Linked DNA regions of Nitratifractor salsuginis DSM 16511. Each later gene encodes a partner of the first gene's protein in a complex. Links are inferred from orthologs where the notes say so. Each region holds a gene or a part of one and is shown in the gene's direction. Other genes may lie near its edges.

The links. The genes of interacting proteins can lie anywhere in the genome.
Region 2: rny (region 1) and NITSA_RS05135 share a complex: the UniProt entries of both Bacillus subtilis proteins name them as parts of the possible RNA degradosome complex. The link is inferred for Nitratifractor salsuginis DSM 16511 from one-to-one orthologs.

What each region holds. Positions count from the first base shown.
Region 1 is NC_014935.1:397,176-404,568, forward strand. What follows is about bases 1-2,823. They hold rny (ribonuclease Y), read left to right. Parts: upstream 1-561; coding sequence 562-2,085; downstream 2,086-2,823. Other genes in these bases: NITSA_RS01975 (5-formyltetrahydrofolate cyclo-ligase), read left to right, coding at 1-478; NITSA_RS01985 (hypothetical protein), read left to right, coding at 2,154-2,438; NITSA_RS01990 (peptidylprolyl isomerase), read left to right, coding at 2,435-2,823. Also shown: more of NITSA_RS01990, read left to right, coding at 2,824-2,965; tRNA 5-methoxyuridine(34)/uridine 5-oxyacetic acid(34) synthase CmoB, read left to right, coding at 2,966-3,871; NITSA_RS02000 (winged helix-turn-helix domain-containing protein), read left to right, coding at 4,024-4,683; NITSA_RS02005 (PaaI family thioesterase), read left to right, coding at 5,191-5,577; NITSA_RS02010 (MBL fold metallo-hydrolase), read right to left, coding at 5,579-6,184; NITSA_RS02015 (ferritin-like domain-containing protein), read left to right, coding at 6,201-7,022; NITSA_RS02020 (DegT/DnrJ/EryC1/StrS family aminotransferase), read left to right, coding at 7,098-7,393. UniProt on the Bacillus subtilis protein: Endoribonuclease that initiates mRNA decay. Initiates the decay of all SAM-dependent riboswitches, such as yitJ riboswitch. Involved in processing of the gapA operon mRNA, it cleaves between cggR and gapA.
Region 2 is NC_014935.1:1,015,316-1,022,710, forward strand. What follows is about bases 3,193-6,017. They hold NITSA_RS05135 (6-phosphofructokinase), read left to right. Parts: upstream 3,193-4,037; coding sequence 4,038-4,997; downstream 4,998-6,017. Other genes in these bases: glgP (alpha-glucan family phosphorylase), read left to right, coding at 3,193-4,035; hemE (uroporphyrinogen decarboxylase), read right to left, coding at 5,128-6,017. Also shown: pgm (phosphoglucomutase (alpha-D-glucose-1,6-bisphosphate-dependent)), read left to right, coding at 1-1,084; NITSA_RS05125 (glucose-6-phosphate isomerase), read left to right, coding at 1,097-2,350; more of glgP, read left to right, coding at 2,368-3,192; more of hemE, read right to left, coding at 6,018-6,168; NITSA_RS05145 (YqhA family protein), read right to left, coding at 6,168-6,734; NITSA_RS05150 (aspartate-semialdehyde dehydrogenase), read right to left, coding at 6,735-7,395. UniProt on the Bacillus subtilis protein: Catalyzes the phosphorylation of D-fructose 6-phosphate to fructose 1,6-bisphosphate by ATP, the first committing step of glycolysis.

The sequences.
Region 1 (7,393 bases):
TCACCGGCTTCGGCGGGAGGTTATGGAGTATATCGACCGCCTTGCCCCCCGAAGCGTTCTGCTCTATCTGCCGCTTCCTTTGGAAGTGGATCTGCGCCCCATCATCAAGCAACTGCGGAAGCGGGGCATTGATGTCTTCGTCCCCTTTATGGAGGGTAAAAGTATCCGTCCGGTAAAATATAGATTGCCGCTACAAAAAAAAGCGTACGGCATTTATGAACCGAAAATTTCAAGACAGTATAGAGTTGGTAAGATAGATATAGCATTTATTCCGATCGTCGGTACCGATCCCACAGTGCGTCGTATCGGATTCGGGAAGGGATTTTATGACCGATATTTTGACAAAGAGAAAAAGAGAATCGGAAGAGTGGTTTTTCTGCAAAGGCGCTTATGCTACTCTCCCATCGTTTTGACCGAAGCCCATGATGTTCGTGGGGACGATATTATTGCAGGACCGATGATCCTCATTCAACCCTGAAGAGACTCTGCCTTACGATAATCGGGATCAAACGCTCCCGGTACTTATCTTGCCAAGCCTGACTGTCCGCAAGGACCTATCGAATGGAAAATACACTATTGATCGCAGTATTGAGCCTTTTGGGCGGGGCCGGGATCGGCTTTGCCCTGGGGAGGCTTATGAGTGCCCGACGCTTCGACTATCTGAAGATCGAAGCCGAGGCCAAAGCCCGTACCATCGAGCAGGAGGCGGAGCGGCTTCTCCGTGATGCCGAGATCCAGAGCCGTACCCGGGAACTGGAGCAGGAGAAACGCTTCAACGAGCGTTTGGCGGAGCTGGAACAGCGGAAGCGTTCCCTGATCGCCAGGGAACGGGAGCTGGAAGAGGAACGGGAGCGCCTGCATCAAAAAGAGACGCAGGTCGATGAGATAAGGACCCAGCTTGAACGGTTGGAAGCGAAGCGCCGACGTCAAATTGAAGAGGACATCCGCAAGATCGAGCACCTGGCCTCCATGACCCGGGAAGAGGCGAAGCAACTGCTTCTCAAACGGGTCGAGGAGCAGTGCGAAGCAGAGTTGGCCGCCGTTGTCCGCAAGCGGGTCAAGCTGGCCGAAGAGGAGGCCCAGAGCCGAGCCAACTACATCCTGGCCCAGGCGACGACACGCTATGCCGGTGAATTCGCCGGTGAGCGGCTTATCAATACCATCACGCTCCCCACCGACGACCACAAGGGGCGGATCATCGGAAAAGAAGGGCGAAACATCAAAGCGCTGGAGCAGGCGCTGGGGGTCGATATCATCATTGACGAAACGCCCGGCGTGATCGTCGTCAGCAGCTTCAACCTCTACCGCCGTGCCATCGCCACCCGGGTCATCGAGCTTCTTGTCGCTGATGGGCGGATCCACCCGGGCCGGATCGAGGAGGTCCACGCCAAGGTGGAGAAGGAGTTCGAAGAGAAACTCTATGAAGAGGGCGAGAATGTCCTGATCGACCTGGGGCTCTTCCCGATGCACGAAGAACTGGTACGAATGATCGGCAAGCTGAAGTATCGGGCGAGCTATGGGCAGAACGCTCTGGCCCACTCCCTGGAGGTCGCCCGCCTGGCCCGGGTAATGGCGGCTGAAATGGGGGGAGACGAGAAACTGGCGATGCGGGCGGGCCTGCTGCATGACATCGGCAAGGCGCTGACCCAGGATTTCGGCGGCTCTCACGTGGAGCTCGGCGCCGAGCTCTGCCGCAAATGCAAAGAGCACCCCACCGTCATCAACGCCATCTACGCCCACCACGGACATGCCGAACCCGACGGTGTGGAGAGTGCAGCGGTCTGTGCCGCCGATGCCCTCAGTTCGGCACGGCCGGGAGCCCGCCGGGAAGTGCTGGAGAGCTTCACCCGCCGGGTCCGGGAGATCGAAGAGATTGCCAAGTCGGAAGAGGGGGTCGTGCAAGCTTACGCGATCAATGCCGGCCGGGAACTCCGCGTTTTTGTGGATGCGGGGAAGATCGACGATGACCGGGCGGCGAAAATGGCCCATGAGATCGCACGGGAGATCGAAGAGAAGGTCCAGTATCCCGGAGAGATCAAAGTCAATGTCATTCGGGAGACCCGAACGATCGATTATGCCCGCTGAGTATTTCAGCAGGGGCTAATCGGCCCCTAGGGTAGAATATAGTATCAATTTTACAAAACGAGGTAATTATGCGCAAGTGTATCGAAGCCCACATTCGGATGGAAGAGCGATATGAAGGGTTGAGCCTGACTTACGGCGACAATCCCGAATTGAAAAAAGAGGTGTTCGACGCGGTGGAAGCGACGATCAAAGAGACCGGTCTGAAGCCCGAAATCTTCGACAATCCCTCTTCCGACCATCCCGAAAACGAAGGGATCTATCTGGAGTTTCATGAAGATGTCCAGCGGGAAGCCGGAGACTTTTTCCAGCGAGTCCTGGACAAACTCCACCTCGTTTGCGAGTCGGACGTATGATGCGAAAGATCTTTTTGGCCCTTCTCGTTATGGGCGGGGCTTTGATCGCCGGTCAAAAGGCTCCGATCGTGGTGCTTCATACCAATCGGGGGGATATCACCCTCAAGCTTTTCCCTAAAGCGGCGCCTCTGGCGGTCAAAAACTTCGTCGGCCTGGCGAAAAAGGGGTATTACGACGGGACGATCTTCCATCGGGTCATCAAAGGTTTTATGATCCAGGGAGGTGACCCGACCGGTACGGGACGGGGCGGCACGTCGATCTGGGGCAAAGAGTTCAAAAACGAATACGCCCCCAACCTGGTCTTCGATCGTCCCTACCTCCTGGCGATGGCCAACCGCGGCCCCAATACCAACGGTAGCCAATTCTTCATCACAGTCGCTCCGGCCCCCTGGCTCAACGGCGGCTACACCATCTTCGGCAAAGTGATCAAGGGGCAGAAGGTAGTCGACGCCATCGACCGGGTCCCGACCGGCCCCGGCGACCGCCCGCTCAAAGAGCAGAAGATCCTCAAAGCGATCGTCAAATAGATGGATCTGGAGGCTCTGCGCCGCGAGCGCCGTTCCTGGTTGAGGTGGAAAAACATCGCTCCCCTTCAAGAGGCCATTCAGGCACTTCCTGAACCTGAAGTCGAACGGGTCCTCTGGGATGCAGAGGCGGTCACCGCCGAGCTGGATCCCGGATATGATGCCCGTTTCGGCCGGCAGATCGAAGAGACGGCACGCCTGTTGATGCCCTGGCGCAAAGGGCCCTTCCGCCTGGGCAACCTTTTCATCGACAGCGAATGGCGCAGCCAGATCAAATACGGCCTGCTCGAACCTTATCTCGATCTACGCGACAAAGTGGTGGGAGATATCGGCTGCAACAACGGCTACTACCTCTTTCGAATGATGGAGCAGGTTCCTGCCCGGCTGGTCGGTTTCGACCCTTCGGCGCTCTACTACTCTCAATTTCAATTTCTGGAGCGCTTTTTCCGCAGCGGTATCCGTTATGAGCTTTTGGGAGTCGAGCATCTGCCCTTTTACGAAGAGCCCTTCGATACCCTTTTCTGCCTGGGGGTCCTCTATCACCGCAGCGATCCTATCGGAACGCTCAAAGCGTTACGCCGGGGTTTGAAAAAAGGGGGAGAGCTCTTTTTGGATACCTTTATGATCGAGGGAGAAGGGGAGTATTGCCTGACACCGGCGCAGCGCTATTCCAAGATCCCCAATGTCTATTTCATCCCCACCATCGACGCCTTGAGAGGCTGGTGCCATCGTGCGGGTTTCTCCGAGGTGGAGATCCTGGCCAAGCGGCCGACCGATGTGACGGAACAGCGCAAAACCGATTGGATCGCTACCCAGAGCCTGGAGGATTTCCTCGATCCGGAAGATCCCTCCAAAACGGTCGAAGGATACCCCGCGCCTCAGCGTCTTTATGTCCGTTGTGTTGTCTAGAGATAAAATATCCAAGAAATCCTGAATTTTTGTTTTATTTTTAAATAAGCAAGCTTTCGATATAAATACGCTATGAAAAGAGAGAGTGTATCGATATATTTACCATTTTATGGGCACTCTCTTACAATTTTGGATTGGGCATGTGACGCGGAATGAGGATATTGACAGTCGGTTTTGACGAAGAGTTTTCCAAAGAGGTTGAAAAAGAGATCGGTAAATACTTTATCTGTATCGTTGACAGTGCGCAGGATCTCTACGATGCGACAAACTTCACCTATTTCCGACACTACGAATTGATCATTATCGTCGATGAGGGGGTTCAGTTCTCTCTGGAGCGTTACATCAACGAGATCAAGAAGAAGAAAAAAGAGACCAAGATCATTCTGCTGACGGAGAAGCCGGAGCATCAGCGGGCCTTTTTCGCTCTCGGGGTGGATGATGTGATCTTCAACCATATCTACGAGCCCGACCTCATCGCCGCTCGGGTCCTGGCCAATATGCGCAATCTCTACGGCACCAAAATCAACATCGACAAACTCTGCATCGACATCGTCAACAAAAAGATCGAATATGACGATAAGGTAGTCTCCCTCAACGGCAAAACCTTCGACATCCTCGCCTACCTGGCCCTGCGCAAGCAGAGGGTTTTCTCCAAAGACGAGATCATCAATGCCCTCTGGGAAGAGCCCGAGTATGTCAGCGACAATACCGTCGAGGTCGCCATCAACCAGATCCGAAAAAGGCTGAGGAGTATTCTGGGGTTTCAGGTGATACATACCGTCCGACGCCGAGGCTACAAGTTCTCCTACTAAGTCTTTCCATAGCACTCCGTCTTCGGGGGAGTTCACTCAGTCACTTGCTCTAGAGCAGGCTCCTTCGGAACAACCCCCAAATCCGGAGCACTCTGAAAAGACTTCACCATAACTCTTTTTTGTTCCAGTTCGATCACTTATTTTTTATGTAAGCTCCCTCATTCCAGCCGAAACTTTGAACAAACCTAAAACAAATCAGGCGATTTCCATCCAAATCATAGCACCCCGTCTTCGGGGGAGTTCACTCAGTCACTTGCTCTAGAGCAGGCTCCTTCGAAACACCCCCCAAAACCGGTACACTCTGAAAAGACTTCACTAGTTCTCCTTTCCGTTCCCGTTCGGTCACTTGTTTTTATTTAAGCTCCCTTATTCCAGCCGAAGCTTTGAACAAATTTAGAACAGTGATTTCCTCTCCAATCCACAATCAAAAATCTAAGATCTTTCTTCCCAAATTCCGGAAATGATGTAAACTTCGCATATCTGATAATTCGATCTGAAGGAGTGTCAATGAGTTTGAAAACCCATCTTGCCATCGATGAGGACCTTTGTGGACGTGTGACCCGTCATGAAAAGGGCTATGCCGAAGTGTGGCTCCATACCTCGGAGCGGATGAAGGCGGATGATCGGGGTTTGATCCACGGGGGATTCCTCTTCTCAGCGGCGGATTATGCGGCGATGGCGGCGGTCAATGATCCCAATGTGGTTCTAGGGGCGGCTGAAGTGAAATTCCTGGCTCCCGTGCGTAAGGGGCAGAGTATCCGTTTCGTCGCCAGGATTGGCGAATCGAGCGGTAAGAGGAGGCGGGTCGAGGTTTCGGGCGAAGCGGAAGGGCGGCGGGTCTTCGAGGGAGCCTTCCAAGCCTTTGTTCTGCCGCGGCACGTTCTGGAGGGCTGATTCAGCCCCGTCGCTGAACCTCGGCGAGCCAGAGGGGGAGATTGCGCTGTTCCCGTCGGAGGGTGCTCTGGGGCCCGTGGCCTGGGTAGAGCCGGAAATCCTCTTCGATCGTCATCGCCTTGCGCAGGCTTTCGGCCATCTGCTCAGCGCTGGAGTAGGGGAAATCCCAGCGGCCGATGGAGTCGCGGAAGAGAAAATCACCGCTGAACCAGCACTCCCCGATCTCGAGGACGGAACATCCCGGTGTATGCCCCGGGAAATGGCGGAAAGTGACGGGGATCCCCCCGATCTCCAGAGTGCTGTCGGGGGCGACTTTGACATCGGGACGGCTTGGGGGCGTTCCCTGGCCGAAGGGGTCTCTCTCGAGCATAAAGGCATCGGCCTCCGGCACATAGAGGGGGATTTTCAGATGCTCCTGAAGCTCGGCGTTGCTCCAGACGTGGTCGAAGTGGCCGTGGGTGTTGAGGATCGCCACCGGGTTCTTCGCCTCCCGGAGGACCCATTCCGTCGCGCCCACTCCGGGATCGATGATCAGGGTCTTTCCCCCCGTTTCGACAAGGTAACAATTGGTTTGATAAGGCCCCATCGGGCAGGCTTTGATCTCCATCGGTTATAATGCCTCCATGACTTTTTATTCCCTGGCCGAAAAGGCCCTGCAGTCTGCCGATATCGATGAAAAAGCTTCGGCGATCAGCCGGCTGATGCGCTATTGTAGCACAGGGGATGATCGCCCGGAGTCCGGTTTCGCCCCCTGGAGTTTCGAGGCTCCCTCCTATGCGTCACGCTGCCGTATCGTCGATCCGCGGGAGCTTCCCCGGCGCCGGAGCTTCGATACGCCCAAGGGCTTGGCGATCCTGCTTCACGCTATCGCCCATATCGAATACAGCGCCGTGGATCTGGCCCTCGACGCAGTCTACCGCTTTCCGGCGATGCCGACGGCTTTCCGCCGGGATTGGCTGGAGGTCGCGGAGGATGAGGTGCGCCATTTCCGGATGCTTGAGGCGATCCTCGAGGAATTGGGGTATCGCTATGGGGACTTCCCCGTCCATCGCGGGCTTTTCGATGCGGCGAAGCATACTGAGGGGGACATTCTGCACCGTATGGCGGTCATCCCCCGCCACTATGAAGCCACGGGCCTGGATGTCAATCCGAGGATCATGGAGAAGCTGCGCCCCTTTGCTCATAAGGAAGCGGTGGCTACGACGATCGAAGCACTCGAGACGATCTATCGTGAAGAGATCGATCACGTCCGCAAAGGGGACCGATGGTTCCGCTATTGCTGTGAACAGCGGGGGTTGGAGTCCGAGCGCACGTTTCGGGAGATCCTGGATCGCTACGATCTTCGGAAACGTCAGGGGAACTTTCTCAATGTCCCCGCCAGAAAGGCGGCGGGTTTTACCTGCGCCGAGTTGAAGGATTTGGGGGCCGCGGAGTGTGAGGATTAACGCTGTGGAAACAGAATTCCGATAAAATATCCCACTTAAAAAATATAAATGACATGTGTCAGAAGGAATGAACGGATGACCATCAGTTATGACGGGACGGGCCACCTTCCCGATGAACTGCTTTCTCTCTTGACGGAGAGCAATGAAAAGGGCCTCGACGGCCAAGCAGAAAAGCTGGAGGAGCAGGCACGGCTTCTTTACGGTGCGCCTCATGTGCTCAGTACCGTCAACTCGACGGCCGCTCTGCATCTGGCGATGTGTGCTCTGGATTTGAAACGGGGAGACAAGGTGATCTGCTCGGTCAATGCCTTTGTCGATGTGCCGGAGGTGGTTCGCCATTTCGATGCGGAACCGATCTTCGTCGATTGCGA
Region 2 (7,395 bases), 620 kb from region 1 along the record:
GCTCGAAGGGGTCCGACGTCTCGATTTCGAGGAGGTATTGGCCTCGGAGAGTGTCGCGGTCTACGATTTCGTCGGCGAATATGTCAAGCGCCTGGGCGAAATCGTGGATATGGAGGCGATCAAAAAAGCGGGCATCCGCATCGGCGCCGATCCCCTTGGAGGGAGCGCCCTGCCGGTTTATCAGGCAATCCGGGATTACTGGGGGATCGATCTGACCCTGCTCAATCCGCGGGTCGATCCCACCTTCTCCTTTATGCGTCTGGACCACGACGGCAGAATACGGATGGATTGCTCCTCTCCCTGGGTGATGAAGGGGTTGGAGGAGCACAAGGGAGAGTACGACCTGATCGTCGCCAACGATACCGACGCCGACCGCCACGGGATCGTCACCCGCAGCGGAGGGTTGATGAACCCCAACCACTATCTCAGCGTGGCGGTGGGCTATCTCAGTGAATACCGCGGCTGGGAGCCCGAGAAAATGATCGGCAAAACCCTGGTCTCCAGCTCTATGATCGACCGGGTGGCCGAGAGCTTCGGGCGAAAAGTCTACGAAGTGCCCGTGGGCTTCAAATGGTTCGTGCCGGGCCTGATCTCGGGAGAGCTCTGTTACGGAGGCGAGGAGAGCGCCGGAGCCAGTTTCCTCCGCTACGACGGTCGTGCCTGGTCTACCGACAAGGATGGGCTCATTATGACGATGTTGGCGGCGGAGATTATGGCGGTAACGGGCAAGGACCCCGCGGAGATTTATAGGGAATACGAGAAGCGTTTCGGCAGAGCCTACTATCGGCGCATCGATGCTCCGGCGGACCGGGAACTCAAAGCCAGGCTCAAGGCTCTCGATCCCAAAGATATCACCGACAAAGAGTTGGCCGGCGAAGCGATCGAAGCGATCTATACCCGGGCACCGGGCAACGACGCCCCCATCGGCGGCCTCAAGATCGTCACGGCCCACGGCTGGGTGGCGATGCGCCCCTCCGGTACGGAAGAGATCTACAAGATCTATGCCGAGAGTTTCCTGAGTGAAGAGCATCTGGAGCGTTTGCTGGCCGAGGCCCAGTCGATCGTCGACAGACTCAAAGATTGAAAAGGAGCGAAGATGATCGACTATACCATCGACTGGATGCCCGAAAACGGAGCAGAGCTCGAAGCGAATATGAACGAAGCCTTCGAAAAGATCGTCGAGGAGCGGGAGCGGGGGATCAGCGGTTACTACTTCCTGCCCCAGGATTCGCGGATGATCGTCGAAGAGGTGGAAGCGACGCTCCTGCCGACTCAGACCGTTCAGGAGGCGGATACGGTGGTAGTGATTGGTATCGGCGGTTCCTCCCTGGGAGCCAAAGCCCTTGACGGCGTGCTGCGCTCCATCACTCCCGAGGCGAAGCGGATGGTCTTTTTGGAAAATCCCGATCCGGTAGAGGTCTCGGAAAAACTCGAGAGTATCGATCCGGACAAGAGCCTCTTTTGCATCATTTCCAAATCGGGCGGGACCATCGAGACGACAACCCTCTACAAGATCGTCCTGGATCGCTTCGGGCTCCGTCCGGAAAGTGAGCACAAAGAGCGGCTCTTCGTCATTACCGACGAGGGTTCGATCCTTCACCGATACGCCGAGGAGCACGGGATCAAGAGTTACTTCATCCCCCACAATGTCGGCGGGCGCTTTTCGGTGCTCAGTGCTGTGGGGATGGTCCCGCTGACCTTGGCGGGCTACAAGACTTGCGATATCCTCAAAGGAGCCCAGCAGATAGTGAAAGCCTTTTTCGACCGCCAGGCCGACCATATCCTGCAAAAAGGGGTCTTCTACGCCGGGCACTGGCAGGATTATCCTATGAACGTCCTCTTCGCCTACGGGTCCTTTCTGGAGGATTTCGCCAAATGGTATGTGCAGCTCTGGGGAGAATCCCTGGGCAAAATCGATGCCCAGGGAGAGAGGGTAGGGCTCACACCTCTGGGCCATATCGGCTCGGTCGACCAGCACAGCTTCCTGCAGCTGATTATGGAGGGCCCCCGGGACAAAACGGTCACCTTCCTGAAGGTCGAGCATTTTCCCACCGAGATCACCATCCCGGATATCAGCCTGAAACATATCGAAAAGAACGACTACATCAACGGCCACAGTCTGGGAGAACTTCTCGACGGAGAGTGCGAAGCGACCTGGGAGAGTATCCGCAGCCAGGGAGTGCCGACCGACGGCATCGTCCTGGATCGCATCAGCGAGGAGAATCTGGGAGAGCTGATCCTCTACTACGAGCTCTTGACCTCAGTGGCCGGAGCGACGCTCGGGATCGATACTTATAATCAACCCGGCGTGGAGCTGGGCAAAAAAATTCTCGTCAAAAAATTTCACTAAAAGGTCTATAAGACACGATGAAAGCACAAGAGCTCTTTCCCTATACATTTGATGAAGCCTTCAAACGCCCTGTCGCCTATTTCTCGATGGAGTTCGCCATCGACCAGGCTCTCAAAACCTATTCGGGCGGGCTCGGATTTTTGGCAGGTTCGCATATGCGCAGCGTCAATGACCGGCGGCAAAACACCATCGGCGTCGGCATTCTCTGGAGCTACGGCTACTACGATCAGGGGCGACACGAAGACAATACACTCAAGGTCGAATACCGGCGCAAGTTCTACTATTTTCTCAAAGAAACCGGCATTACCGTGGAGGTGGAGATCAACGGCAAGCCGGTATTCGTCAAAGCCTATCTCCTGCCGGCGGAGACCTTCGAATCGGCACCGGTGATCCTGCTCAGCACCGATATTTTCGAAAACGATCACCTCTCCAGAACCATTACCCACAAACTCTACGACGCCAACGAAGAGACCCGGGTCGCCCAAGAGATCGTCCTGGGGATCGGCGGGACCCGGGTGCTCAAGGCTTTGGGGCTCGATATCGACATTTATCATCTCAACGAGGGGCATGCCCTGCCGCTGGCTTTTGAGCTCATGAAGGAGTATCCCGAACTCGAAGAGCTCAAGAAACACATCGTCTTCACCACCCATACCCCCGAAATGGCGGGGAACGAAACCCACGATGCCCACTTCCTGGAACGGATGGGCTTCTTCAACGGTTTCTCTCTGGACGAAGTGCGTGAAAAGCTCGATTACCACGATGCGGATTTCTCCCTCACCGTCGGAGCACTCAAAGTTTCCAAACGGGCCAACGCCGTCTCCAAGATCCACGAGAAAGTGGCCAACGAGATGTGGAAGAATGTGCCCGGACGCTGCGAAATCATCAGCATCACCAATGCCCAGAATATGCGCTACTGGTCCGACAAACAATTGATGAGCTGGATGCTCGAGCACGAAGACTATCAGCTGGTGGGGCGCAAAAAACACCTCAAACACCAACTCTTCGAAGAGGTGGCCGATCAGACCGGCAAGCTTTTCGATCCCGACGTGCTGACCCTGGTCTGGGCGCGGCGTTTCGCCGAGTACAAACGCCCCAAGCTCCTGATCCGGGATATGGAGCGTTTCAAGGCGCTGATCCACAACAGCGAATACCCCATCCAGATCATCTGGGCGGGCAAACCCTATCCCCTGGATCAACAAGCGATCAACGAATTCAACGACCTGGTCCGGATGAGCCGGGAATTCAAAAACGTCGCCGTGCTCACCGGGTATGAACTGCGCCTCTCCAAACTCTTGAAACAGGGTTCGGACGTCTGGCTCAATACCCCCAGATGGGGCAGGGAAGCCAGCGGCACCAGCGGAATGAGTGCCGGGATCAACGCTTCGGTGCATTTCTCCATCGACGACGGGTGGCATGCCGAGTTCGGCAAAGACGGGGTCAACTCCTTTACGATCCCCCACGCCGATCCCTCCCTCCCCGTCGAAGAGATCGATCGCATCGACTATGAGCGGATGATGGAGAAACTCGAAAAAGTGATCCTGCCCACCTATTACGATCAGCCCGACAAATGGCTCGAGATCGTCAAAAACGGAATGAACGACATCTACATCGGTTTCAACACCCAAAATATGGTAGAACGCTACTACAAAGAGCTCTATAATTACGAGCCCGAAACGGAAGGCTGAAAATGGCACTGGCGATAATGGGATCGGGGGGAGACGCCCCCGGAATGAATGCGGCGGTCAAGAAGTTCGTCGATTATCTTTACGACCGGGGGGAGACGCCCCATTTGATCTACGACGGCCTGGAAGGGCTCATCGACGGCAAGATCAAAAAGGCCGAGCACAAAGATGTGGCGGGGATTCTCCACCGGGGAGGGTGCGTCATCCGCTCCTCACGCTCGAAACGCTTCTATGATTACGAGTACCGCAAACAGGCTTACGAAAACCTGCAGAAGAACGGTATCGACGGATTGGTCGTCCTGGGGGGAGACGGCTCCTTCCGGGCTATGGATGTCTTCAGCAAGGAGTTTCCGGTCAATTTCGTCGGCATTCCCACGACCATCGACAACGATATCTACGGCACCGACTACTGCCTGGGGGTCGATACGGCTCTGAACACAATCCGTGATGCTCTCGACAAGATCTACGACACCGCTTCGACCTTCAACCGGGCCTTCGTCGTGGAGGTGATGGGCCGGGAGTGCGGCTATCTGGCGGTCATCTCTGCGATGGGATCGGGGGCCGAAGTCTGTGTGATCCCGGAAGTGGCTTTCAACCGTCCCGTGGCCGAAGCGCGCCTCAAAAGGGAGATCGCCAACGGCCGTAACTACATTCTGGCCATCGTTGCCGAGGGGACGAAGAAGACTCAGGAGATCGCCGAGTGGATCGAGAAAGATCTGGGATTCGAGACTCGCGTGACAGTACTCGGGCATATCCAGAGGGGAGGGGCCCCGAGCAGTTACGACCGCTTGATGGCTTTCGAATTTGCCGTTCGCGCAGTCGATCACCTACTGGAGAGTCAACGATCCAATAAAGTGGTGGTCTATCAAAACGGTCATTTCGATCTCCTGGAGATCGATACGGTCGTCAGTAACAAATATCAACTCAATCCCCGGCATTTGGCAATGCTGAATATATTGGATTGAGTTTTATTTAGCGTTAAGCGTTAATAAGATTCTTGTCGTTGGTCGTTAGTCGTTGGATTTGGACACTTCTGTGCCCTTCGGTTGCTCATTGCTCGGTTACTCGGTTATTCCGTTCCTCACTCCTCATTCGCTAGCGTCGGCTGAGTTCCTTGCAGAGGCTGACGAAGTATTTGGCGTTTTCTACAGGCACGTCGGGCAGGATCCCGTGGCCGAGGTTGAAGATGTGGCGGCCGTCTTTCATCAGCTCGGCCAGAGATGAGACACACTCTTTGGTCGCTTCCTTGGAGTAGAGACGGCAGGGTTCCATATTGCCCTGGAGGACGTAGCGCTCACCCAGCTTCTCCTTGGCCAGAGCCATAGGGGTCCCCCAGTCGACGCCGAAGACGTCGAAGTTGCCGTAGACCCATCCCCGCTCGACAAAAGAGGCGATCCCCTTGGGGAAGAGGATCACGGGGATGTGGGGATATTTTTCCTTGAGATATTTGGCGATCTCCACCATATATTTCCAACTGAACTCGTCGTATTTGCTCGGTTCGATCGCCGAAGCCCAGCTGTCGAAGATCTGCACCGCGTCCACTCCGGACTCGATCTGCTTCTCCAGATAGAGCTTTACCACATCGGTCACTTTGCGCAAAATGGCGTGGAGCAGCTCGGGATCGGTGTACATCATCTTTTTGCAGAGGGTATAAGTCTTGGTCCCCTGGCCTTCGATCATGTAGGTCGCCAGGGTCCAGGGGGCTCCGGCGAATCCGATGAAGGCTTTGTCGTCGGCCAGGCGCTCCCGGACGATTTTGATCGTTTCATAGACGTAGGTGAGTTTCTCCGCCGCCTCTTTGCCGCCGATGAGCCGGTCGAGATCTTCACGGCTGCGGATGGGATCGGCGAAAACGGGGCCTTCCCCGGCGACGAAATCGAGTTTCATCCCCATTTCGTTGGGGACGACGAGGATGTCGCTGAAGAGGATCGCCGCATCCACACCCACGATATCCACAGGCTGCAGGGTCACCTCCGCCGCCAATTCGGGATTGTGGCAGAGGTCGAGGAAAGTGCCGGCCTTTTCCCGTACTTTGCGGTATTCGGGCAGGTAGCGGCCTGCCTGGCGCATCATCCAGACAGGGGTATAGGGGGTGGGGCGCCCGAAACAGGCGTCGATAAAGATTTTGTCGCTCATCAGTGAGAATCTCCCTTATGCATAAAATAGAAGGCCAGCGCCAACAAAAAGATCGCTCCGGCAAGCATCAACATATCGAGTGCTCCGCCGTAGGTCGTGTGCATCGCCCGTTTGAAAAAGCCGACGATGAGCACCATAATGATCACCTTGGCCAGTTTGTCTTTGAGCTCGTCGAGGGAGTGGATCTCGAGAATCCGGCTGGCGGCACTCCGCTCGGCTACATCGATCTTGGAAATAAAAAGCTCGTAGAGACCGAAACCGAAGATAAAAAGCACAATGGCGATCAGATAGAGGTCTACCGCCCCGATCAGCTCGGCGACGATCTTTTCGTGGAAATTTTGGTGATGGATCCCCCCGAGATAGGTATCGAAGACCGAAACGGCGACATGCCAGACATCGACACTGGCGACGATGAAGAGGGCTATGCCGCCGATCATACTGAAGATGACAGCCAGGAGTACGAAAAAACGCGTACTCCAAAGCGCACTCTCGAAAGCGGCTTCGATCCAGGATTGGGGCCCGTGCTTTTGGTGCCCCTGATCATCTTTTGCGGGATGATCCTGCATTTACACCTCCTCCATTTCGATCCATTTCTGGGCGATGCGCACCGCGTTGGTGGCTGCACCGACACGCAGCTGGTCGGCGACGACCCACATATGGAGGATATTGGGTGCGAAGAGATCCCGGCGGATCCGCCCGACATAGGTAATGTCCGTATCGGTGGCGGTGATGGGCATAGGATAGATGCCGTGCTCCAGATCATCCTGCACTTCCACATCGGGAAATTCGCTCAGAGCCAGGCGCACTTTATCCACATCCACTTCCACGTGCTCGGGGAAGGTGACCGTGACCGCTTCGCTGTGGCTGCGCAGCACAGGCACCCGCACACAGGTGGCACTGACGGCGAGGTCGGCATGCAAAATCTTGTTGGTCTCGTTGACCATTTTCATCTCCTCTCTCGTATAGCCGTTGGGCTGGGGAGAGTCGATCTGGGGGATGACGTTGAGGGCGATCTGATGGAAGAAGGCTTCATGCTTGCTCTCGTCGAGGCGGAAGGCGAAGAAGTCCTGCATCTGCTGCACCAGCTCCTCCATCCCGCTCTTTCCCGCACCGCTGGTGGCCTGGTAGGTGGCCACATCGACCCGCTCGATCCCGCCATAGAGATCATAGAGGGGTTTGAGGGCCAGGACCATCTGGATCGTGGAGCAGTTGGGGTTGGCGATGATC